Regions from separate parts of the Desulfitobacterium hafniense DCB-2 genome, predicted to be linked through region 2. Evidence: riboswitches for the same ligand, from Rfam matches in the RefSeq annotation. Region 2 holds a riboswitch; the other holds the start of a gene.
What was found. Region 2 has a riboswitch for thiamine pyrophosphate ahead of thiC (phosphomethylpyrimidine synthase ThiC). Riboswitches for the same ligand answer to the same signal wherever they lie in the genome.

Region 1: another riboswitch for thiamine pyrophosphate. It lies ahead of DHAF_RS04405 (thiamine-binding protein); the one in region 2 lies ahead of thiC (phosphomethylpyrimidine synthase ThiC).

Annotation. Positions count from the first base shown of each region.
Region 1 is NC_011830.1:964,048-968,471, reverse strand. Features, by position in the region: gene DHAF_RS04415 (ABC transporter substrate-binding protein) at 1-495, opposite strand, end outside; gene DHAF_RS04410 (ABC transporter permease) at 529-1,311, opposite strand; gene DHAF_RS04405 (thiamine-binding protein) at 1,280-1,576, opposite strand; TPP riboswitch at 1,687-1,793, opposite strand; gene DHAF_RS04400 (TPM domain-containing protein) at 1,856-2,650, opposite strand; gene DHAF_RS04395 (LemA family protein) at 2,686-3,243, opposite strand; gene DHAF_RS04390 (undecaprenyl-diphosphate phosphatase) at 3,326-4,162, opposite strand.
Region 2 is NC_011830.1:2,720,881-2,725,304, forward strand. Features, by position in the region: gene DHAF_RS12475 (3-deoxy-7-phosphoheptulonate synthase) at 145-1,173, shown strand; TPP riboswitch at 1,241-1,353, shown strand; gene thiC (phosphomethylpyrimidine synthase ThiC) at 1,443-2,741, shown strand; gene thiM (hydroxyethylthiazole kinase) at 2,846-3,649, shown strand; gene thiE (thiamine phosphate synthase) at 3,640-4,263, shown strand; gene DHAF_RS12495 (MtnX-like HAD-IB family phosphatase) at 4,251-4,424, shown strand, end outside.

The DNA of each region.
Region 1 (4,424 bases), 1.8 Mb from region 2:
CTCGATGACTTGTTTAATAATGGCTTTTTCCACAGGAGAATCCCAAGTGGCATAGACCTTGTTCTCCATATCCTTCGGTCTGGTAATGTTATCTTCCTTCAAGGAGATAATTCCCGAAGTATTATGCTGCAAAATAGTCCCTACGGCTACCATATCCAGGGGACTGTCTGAGGTAAGAGCAGCTGCAAGTTCCTCCTGGAAGGTTACACAAAATTCAGCTTTTCCGGCAGCTACCAATGGTAGTGCTCCCCCTTCAGGTGGCTGTACAATATCCACCTCTAAACCTGATTCTTGGAAATAGCCTAATTCTTTAGCCACATAGACGCCGGTGTGATTAGTATTCGGTGTCCAGTCCAGGACAAAGGTGACTTTCTTATTTTCTTGTGCACCTTGCTGTTCATTCCCAGTGTTGATCGTATTGTTCTGAACACCACACCCCGCTAATCCTAAAACCACAAAGACGCTCATAAGAATTGCTATGCATCGCTTTTTCATATCTCAACATTCTCCTTAAACACTATTCGGCCCTCAGCCTTCATTTTGCTGTTCCCCGGTCTGTGCCCAGGGCATAGCTTTTCGTTCCAAAAGCTCCACACATTTCATAAGCACTAAGCTCAATATGATGATCAAAAAAATCACCGCGAACATTTTATCAAAAGAATAGGATTTTCTGACCCGGGTCATATACACGCCAAGACCACTGTTTCCTCCCAGCCATTCAGCAATAACTGCGCCGACAATAGAATAGGACACCGAGATACGTAAACCTGAGAAAAAGCCGGGCAGAGCATTAGGCAGCTTAATATACCGGTAGATCTGCCACTTTTTAGCCCCCATAGCTCGCATGAGATTCATAGCGTCTTGATCCGACGATTTAAATCCACCTAAAAGAGCAATGGTCATAGGGAAAAAACAGGTCAGAACAACAAGCGTAATCTTCGGCGCCATATCATAGCCCAGCCATAACACCAACAAAGGGGCTATGGCTACCGTGGGAATAGTCTGAGTAATTACCAGGATAGGATGGAAGGCTTTATAAAGAGCATCGAAACGATCCATCAAAAGCGCAATCCAAAAAGCCAAAAGAATACTAAGAGCTAATCCTATGAAAGCCTCCGTCAAGGTGATCTGGGCGTGCTTCATAAGCTCAGGAAAAGAACCTGCTAAAGCCCGAATCACATCCCCAGGGGATGGTAGCATGAATTTTGGCACCATTTCAAGAAGAGTCACCAGATACCAGAAGATAAGCAAGATCAGAAGTACAGCCGTTGGGTAAAGCTTATTGGTGATGCTTTGTAACCTTTTCATCAATGGTCCAAATCCCGCCTTCCGGCTTATAGCTAATTTTTACATAGGACATGACACTGGGTGCCCCTTCTTCAATGCAGATTAGCTGGCAGTGTTTAACCATTTCCATAAGTTGATCGTATTCCCCTTCAACAGTCGTTTCAAAAGGACCTACGTAGACATTAAGACCTGAGGATTTTAAATATTCAATGACCTTGTCCACCACACGGATCACTTCTTGTCCTTCCACAGCCGGTAATACTTGAATAGCTACACTTGCATTAATCATTTCTTTTTCTCCTTCTTTCCTCTTCATTTTACACTTGAGGAGGGTAATGCATAATAAAAAACCTTCTGCAATCAGAAGGTTTTCCCAAACAATTCAGGACATGGAGCCAGAAGCTCATGTATCCTAAGTCCCTCCGCTAGCATTACCTAGATCAGGTCAATGGGTCGGAAACACTCGTTTCCCTCTCAGCCGTTTTCCAGCTCCCCAATACTATTCTCTTTTTTGCATCATAGCACCTTAATCTTAAGGTGTCAAGAAGGTCAAGCTTGCAATGAGTTATTACCAACGTCGTGTACTGCCTCCGCCACCGCCGGAACCCCCACCGCCTCCGAATCCTCCTCCGCCTCCGCCACCGCGGCCACCTCTCATGAGCATGCCGATAATCATGCCGAAGATAAAGCCGTTAAAATAACGGTGGTCAATATAAAATAGGAAAACGATACCGAAAAAGGCTAGAATTTTAACCCCAAGAGGCAGGGAAGCAAAAGTATCGGTTCCATCTCCATAATCAGACGAAGTAGACAAAGCCTTAGGAGAGTCAATATTCATCACAACTTGATACTCTTTAGCAACTTCCTGAACAAAGGCTCGATAACCATTTAAGATGCCTTGGTTATAATCTCCTTCTTGAAAATAGGGAATCATGTATTCATCTTGAATTTGGCCGGTTTTAGCATCGGGAAGAGCCCCTTCCAAGCCATAACCCACCTCTATCCTGGCCTCCCCCTCCGTAGGGGATACTAAGATCAGTAACCCGTTGTTTAGCTTTTTATCACCGATCCCCCATTCTCTCAAGATGGATAGAGCATATTCTTCCGGCCCATATCCTTTCAGATCGTTGACTGTAACCACTACGATCTGTGCCTTGGTCCTTTTCTCCAATTCCGCCGAGTTTTGGACAATAATTCTCTCAGTGTTTGAGTCGAGAACATTGGCTTCATCCAGCACAAAAAAATCACGGGTGGGCTGCGGGATCGAAGGGGTAGTCGCCTGCAAAGGAAAAGCTAAAGTAAGGAAGAACAGTACCAATCCGGCAAGCAGGAGTTTCCTCTTCATGGGCTTCATTCCCTTCATTCTAACCTATTTGATATTGTCGTCTGAATAGGTTGTTACTTGGAAAAGTCCACGGTAGGAGCCTCATATGCGCTCGCATCAGCCTTAAAATACTCTCTCTCGTCAAAACCAAGAATCCCCGCATAAAGATTAGTGGGAAAATGTTTTATCTTCGTATTATAGGATTGAACCTCATTATTATAGTCCATGCGTGCTGTGGCAATGCGGTTTTCCGTTCCTGCCAATTCATCCTGCAACGCCCGGAAATTAGCGTCAGCCTTTAACTGAGGATAACTTTCAGAGATAGCCAGCAATCGGCTCAAGGCACTGCTTAGCGCTGCGTCCGCCTCAGCAGCTTCTCCCACACTACCTGCCCCGATCAGTCGGGATCTGGCGTCAGCTACATCCGTAAACACTTCACTTTCATGTTCAGCATATCCTTTGACGGTATTGACCAGATTCGGAATGAGATCCGCTCGGCGCTGAAGCTGGTTCTCGACCTGACTCCAGCTGCTGTCCACAGTCTCCGAAAGAGTCACTAAGTTATTATAACCAGACCCCAGGATCATAGCCAGAATGATAATTATCCCTACGGGAATCAGCCACTTTTTCATAACGCTTCCTCCATTCATATTTCTTTCCTTACTATCTATTGTTATACCATTTCTTAAGTTGATTCAGCTTTTCAGATCAAATCTAACCTATAATAGTCCTGGCTGAAAAATACAGAAGCACAATCACACCCAAGATGATACGGTACCAGCCAAAGATCTTAAAGTCATTCTTTTTGATATATCCCATTAGAAACTTAATGGAGATTACGGATACTATAAAGGCCACTACCATTCCTATTAATAGAATCATCAACTCCGGACCTGTAAAGTTGAAACCAAACTTCAAAAGCTTAAGTGCACTGGCCCCAAACATAACGGGGATAGCGAGAAAAAACGTAAATTCAGCCGCTACGGTTCGGGATACTCCCAGCAAAAGTCCTCCTACAATAGTAGCACCAGAACGGGAAGTTCCGGGGAATATGGCGGCAATCAATTGAAATATTCCGATCATGAACGCCGTGGTGTAAGTAATTTGTGATAAGTGATTGACCCGAGGCCTTTTCCCCTTATTGTAATTCTCAATAACAATAAAGAGAATTCCAAATATAATCAGCATAACGGCAACGGTTTGATAGTTATAAAAAAGAGCGTTAAACACGTCGTCCCACAATAGACCGATAACACCGGCCGGAATACAGGACACAATGATTTTGAACCACATTTCTATGGTTTCCTGCTTGACGGAAACCCCTCTATCGAATGTAAAGGGATTGAGTTTCTTCCAATACAAAAGCACAACAGCCAAAATAGCTCCCAGCTGAATGACCACGAAAAACATTTCCATAAAAGCCGCGGACATGTTCAGCTTAATAAACTCATCCACCAATATCATATGTCCCGTGCTACTGATGGGCAGCCATTCTGTAATCCCTTCTACAATACCTAGTAAAATCGCTTTAAAAATCTCTACTAATGCCATAATTCCTCCTGATTACATTTTCTATAGATTTAATTACATCACGCCCATTATACCAATTCGGTTTATGAATGGATAGCCGCATTCCCCCTTCATTCTTCGACACATGACGCTATCCATATAGTATTATACCTGATTATGTCTAGCCTAACCTTAGGGATTATATAAGTATTTATTAACTTTTTCTTAATTCCTCATCAAACCTATTAAAAAGATTACCTCCCAGAATAGAGTTATATCTATCCTGGGAGGTAATCAGCCGATT
Region 2 (4,424 bases):
TGCTGGTTGCTTAAAAAGTATAACAATAAACCCAAAAGAATTGTTATATATAAGGAGTTTTTTTCTTGCGATTTTTATAGGGTAGATTTATACTTGTAACTATATCAGTTTGCCATATATGGAGAAGAGTAGAGGTGTTGATCTATGAGTATGAATTTTATCAAGAAATTACCGCCGGCGGAAGAAATTATTGCCCATTTGCCTTTAAGCAAAGAAGTGGCTGAGCTCCGGGACAAACGGGTGGACGAGATGAAGAAGATCCTGACCAATGAAGATCAACGGTTCTTATTGATTGTCGGTCCTTGCTCCGCCGATCATGAAGATCCCGTTTGTGAGTATATTGAACGATTGGCCAAAGTCCAGGAAAAGGTCAAGGATACCCTCCTCATCGTGCCCCGGATCTATACCAACAAACCCCGGACCACAGGGGAAGGGTATAAAGGGATGGTTCATCAGCCGGACCCGGAAAAGGCCCCGGATATGTGCGAGGGTATTAAAGCCATTCGCCGCTTGCATATCCGCGCCATATCGGAATTTGGGATGCCGGCTGCTGACGAGATGCTCTATCCGGAGAATTACAGCTATCTTGCCGATGTCCTGGGTTACGTGGCCATCGGAGCCCGTTCCGTGGAAAATCAACAGCATCGCCTTACCGTCAGCGGTGTTGAACTTCCGGTGGGCATGAAAAACCCCACCAGCGGCGATATGACCGTGATGTTTAATTCATTGATTGCAGCACACAGCAATCATTCTTTCATCTACAATGGCTGGGAAGTTGAAACCACTGGGAACCCTTATGCTCACGCCGTGTTAAGAGGGGCTGTGAATGCCAATGGTGAAAATATCCCCAATTATCATTTTGAAGACCTGATTCGGACCGCTCGGGAATATGAAAGACTGGAATTGGTTAATCCGGCCATTATCGTGGATGTGAATCATGCCAACTCCATGAAGTGCTTTTATGAGCAGCCCCGTATTTCCGGCGAGGTGCTGTACAGCCGTAGGTATGATTCCCTGCTGAAGAAGATGATCAAAGGGCTGATGATCGAGAGCTATCTGGAGGAAGGAAGGCAGGGCATCGGGGAAAACATCTATGGAAAATCCATTACGGATGCTTGCTTAGGCTGGGAGAGCACGGAGAAGTTGATTTACTCTATAGCTGAAAATGTCTAAAATCAGCCGGTTCTCTTTTAATTCCGTATAACATGTGATATACTTTAGGTGCCAATAATTGTAACTGCATAATCACTAGGGGGGCCGAATAAGGTCGGCTGAGATAAAGGACCCAAGAATCCTTTGACCCTTAACCTGATCTGGGTAATGCCAGCGTAGGGAAGGTGGATAATAACGATATGTTTATTAGAATACAGACCTACCCGGTCTGTATTTTTTATATCCGCCTTTTTTATATTTTTATTTATATTAAGGAAGGTGTGGTTTCATTGACTCAACTGCAAGAAGCAAGAAAAGGAATCATTACTCCGGAAATGGTCCAAGCAGCTGAATTGGAGGGAATTACCGGGGAGGAACTGAGGCAGAAGATCGCCATAGGGGAAGCGGTTTTACCCTGCAACATCAACCATCAGGGACTTCGTCCCATGGCAGTCGGCAAGGGTCTGTCTACGAAAGTGAACGCCAACATCGGAACCTCCGATGCCTATCCGGAGCTAGCCCCTGAGCTGAGCAAACTGGAGATTGCTGTGGCGGCCGGTGTCCATTCCATCATGGATTTAAGTACAGGCGGAGATATTGATGAGATCAGAAGAAGGATTATCCAGGATAGTCCGGTCATGGTGGGAACGGTGCCTTTATACCAGGTCATGGTGGATACTCACAAGGCCGGCCGGGGCTTAGTGGAAATGACGGATGACGAAATCTTCGCCGGGATCGAGAAACACTGCCGGGACGGAGCTGATTTTATCACGGTTCACTGTGGCGTAACCTTAGAGGTCATTCAGGAACTCCGGGAACAGGGACGGGTGATGGATATCGTCTCTCGGGGCGGGTCCTTTATTACCGCCTGGATGCTGCATCATCAGCGACAAAACCCCCTTTTCGAGCAGTACGACCGCCTGTTAAACATCGCTTTGCACTATGATGTTACTCTGAGTCTGGGAGATGGCCTCCGGCCAGGTTGCTTAGCCGACGCCACAGACGGCCCCCAAATTAAAGAACTGATCACTCTGGGAAGCTTGGTCAAACGGGCTCAGGAAGCAGGGGTGCAGGTTATGGTCGAAGGCCCTGGACATGTTCCTCTCCATCAGATTGAAACGAATATGCAGTTGGCAAAGACCCTCTGCCATAATGCTCCTTTCTATGTCTTAGGCCCTTTGGTCACCGATGTGGCTCCGGGATATGATCATATTACATCAGCTATTGGCGGAGCTATCGCAGCTTCCAGCGGTGCGGACTTCCTCTGCTATGTCACCCCTGCGGAGCATCTTGGTTTGCCTACGGAGGAGGATGTCAAAGAAGGGGTGATCGCTGCCCGCATCGCAGCTCATGCAGCCGATCTGGTTAAAGGCATTAAAGGAGCCTGGGAATGGGATCTGGAAATGGCCAAAGCCCGCAAAGCCTTGGATTGGCCAAAACAAATCCAGCTGTCCATTGATCCGGAAAAAGCGGGGCGAATGCGAAAAGCCAAAAATGAAGACAGCCAGGAGCGCTGCACCATGTGCGGAAAATTCTGCGCCTATCAATTAATCAGCGACTATATGGGGACACCTTTTAAAGGCTGCTAAAAAACGCTGATCTTACTTAGGTAAGACAAAAAGCTCTCAAACTTAGGAAATCAATTTACGGGAATTGAATAATAAAATTTTAAAGGAAAAGAAGGTGTAGGATCATGAAAGAAAAACTAACAAAAGCTCTTCAAGCCCTCAAACACAAAACCCCCCTGGTCCATGCCATTACCAATGTTGTTACGGTCAACGACTGCGCTAATAGTTTGCTGGCTGTGGGAGCATCACCGGCTATGTGCGAAGCAGCGGATGAAGTGTTCGAGTTCAGCCAGCTTGCCGGCTCCTTGTATCTTAACTTAGGAACCTTAACCAAGGAACAGGAAATGGCAGCTTATCTGGCCATCCGGGGAGCAACCTTAAAAGGGATTCCGGTGATCCTTGATCCGGTAGCCTGCGGAGCCATTCCCCGTAAAAAAGCAACGATTGAAAGGCTGGGGCATTTTGGCCGCTTTACGGTAATCAAAGGGAATTTGGGCGAGGTCAAGGCTTTGGCCGGATTGGCAGCCCGGGTCAGAGGAGTGGATTCCCTGGATGAAGGGAATGATGGCCTGGAAGCTTGTCAAAGCCTGGCCAGAGCTTATGGCTGCGTCGTGGCGGCCACCGGGAAAGTGGATATCGTTGCCGATGGACAAAGAGCCTGCTTGATCGAAAATGGGACAGAGATGCTGACCCGGATCACGGGGGCCGGCTGCATGGCCGGGGCCTTGGTGGCCGGTTTTTGCGGAGCTTATGAAGACGCCTTCGGAGCAACGGTTGCCGCTTTGCTGACCATGTCTCTGGCGGGAGAATTAGCTCAGGAGACCTCCGGCGGGGAATTGCCGGGAACATTCCGGGCTCACCTTATCGACCAGCTCAGCCTGGTGGATGAGGCACTGATCGAGAAAAGGGGGCGGGTGCAATGGCTGTAGATTATAGCCTTTACCTGGTCACGGATCGAATCCTGGTCGGGCCGAAAGATTTTTTATTATCCATAAGAAAAGCTCTGGAGGGTGGAGTGACGTTGCTCCAATTGCGGGAGAAAGAGACAAATTCCCGGGAGTTTTATGACATTGGGGTGAAAGTAAAAGAGCTGGCGGCGGAATTCGGAGTACCCCTGATCATCAATGATCGGGTGGACCTGGCCTTGGCCCTGGATGCCGACGGGGTGCATGTGGGCCAACAGGATCTGCCCCTGGCCAAAGTCCGGAATATAATCGGCCCTGACAAAATCCTCGGCTATTCTGTTTCCAGTCTGGAAGAAGCGCTCCAGGGAGAGAGGATGGGGGCGGATTATCTGGGGGCCGGTCCGGTATTTCCTACGGGAAGCAAAAAGGATGCTGCAGAAGCCATCGGCTTAGCAAAGCTTAAGGAAATCAAAGCCGGCGTTAGTCTTCCCGTTGTTGGCATCGGCGGCATCGGAGCAGCAAACCTCAGGGTGGTGAAAGAGACGGGGATTGACGGAGTTTCGGTGATCTCAGCCATTCTAAGCCAGGAAGATCCTTGCGCCGCCGCCAAGGGGTTGGTGGATTTATGGAGGAATTGAACAGGATTTTCTTCGTGGATTTTGACGGCACCATCGTCACTCAGGATATGTGTGCAGTCCTCGTGGAAACCTTGGCCGGGGAAGGATGGCGGGAGATTAATGAACTTTGGGAAAGAAAAGAGCTTTCCACCCTGGAGTGCGCCCGCCGGACCTTTAAGCTG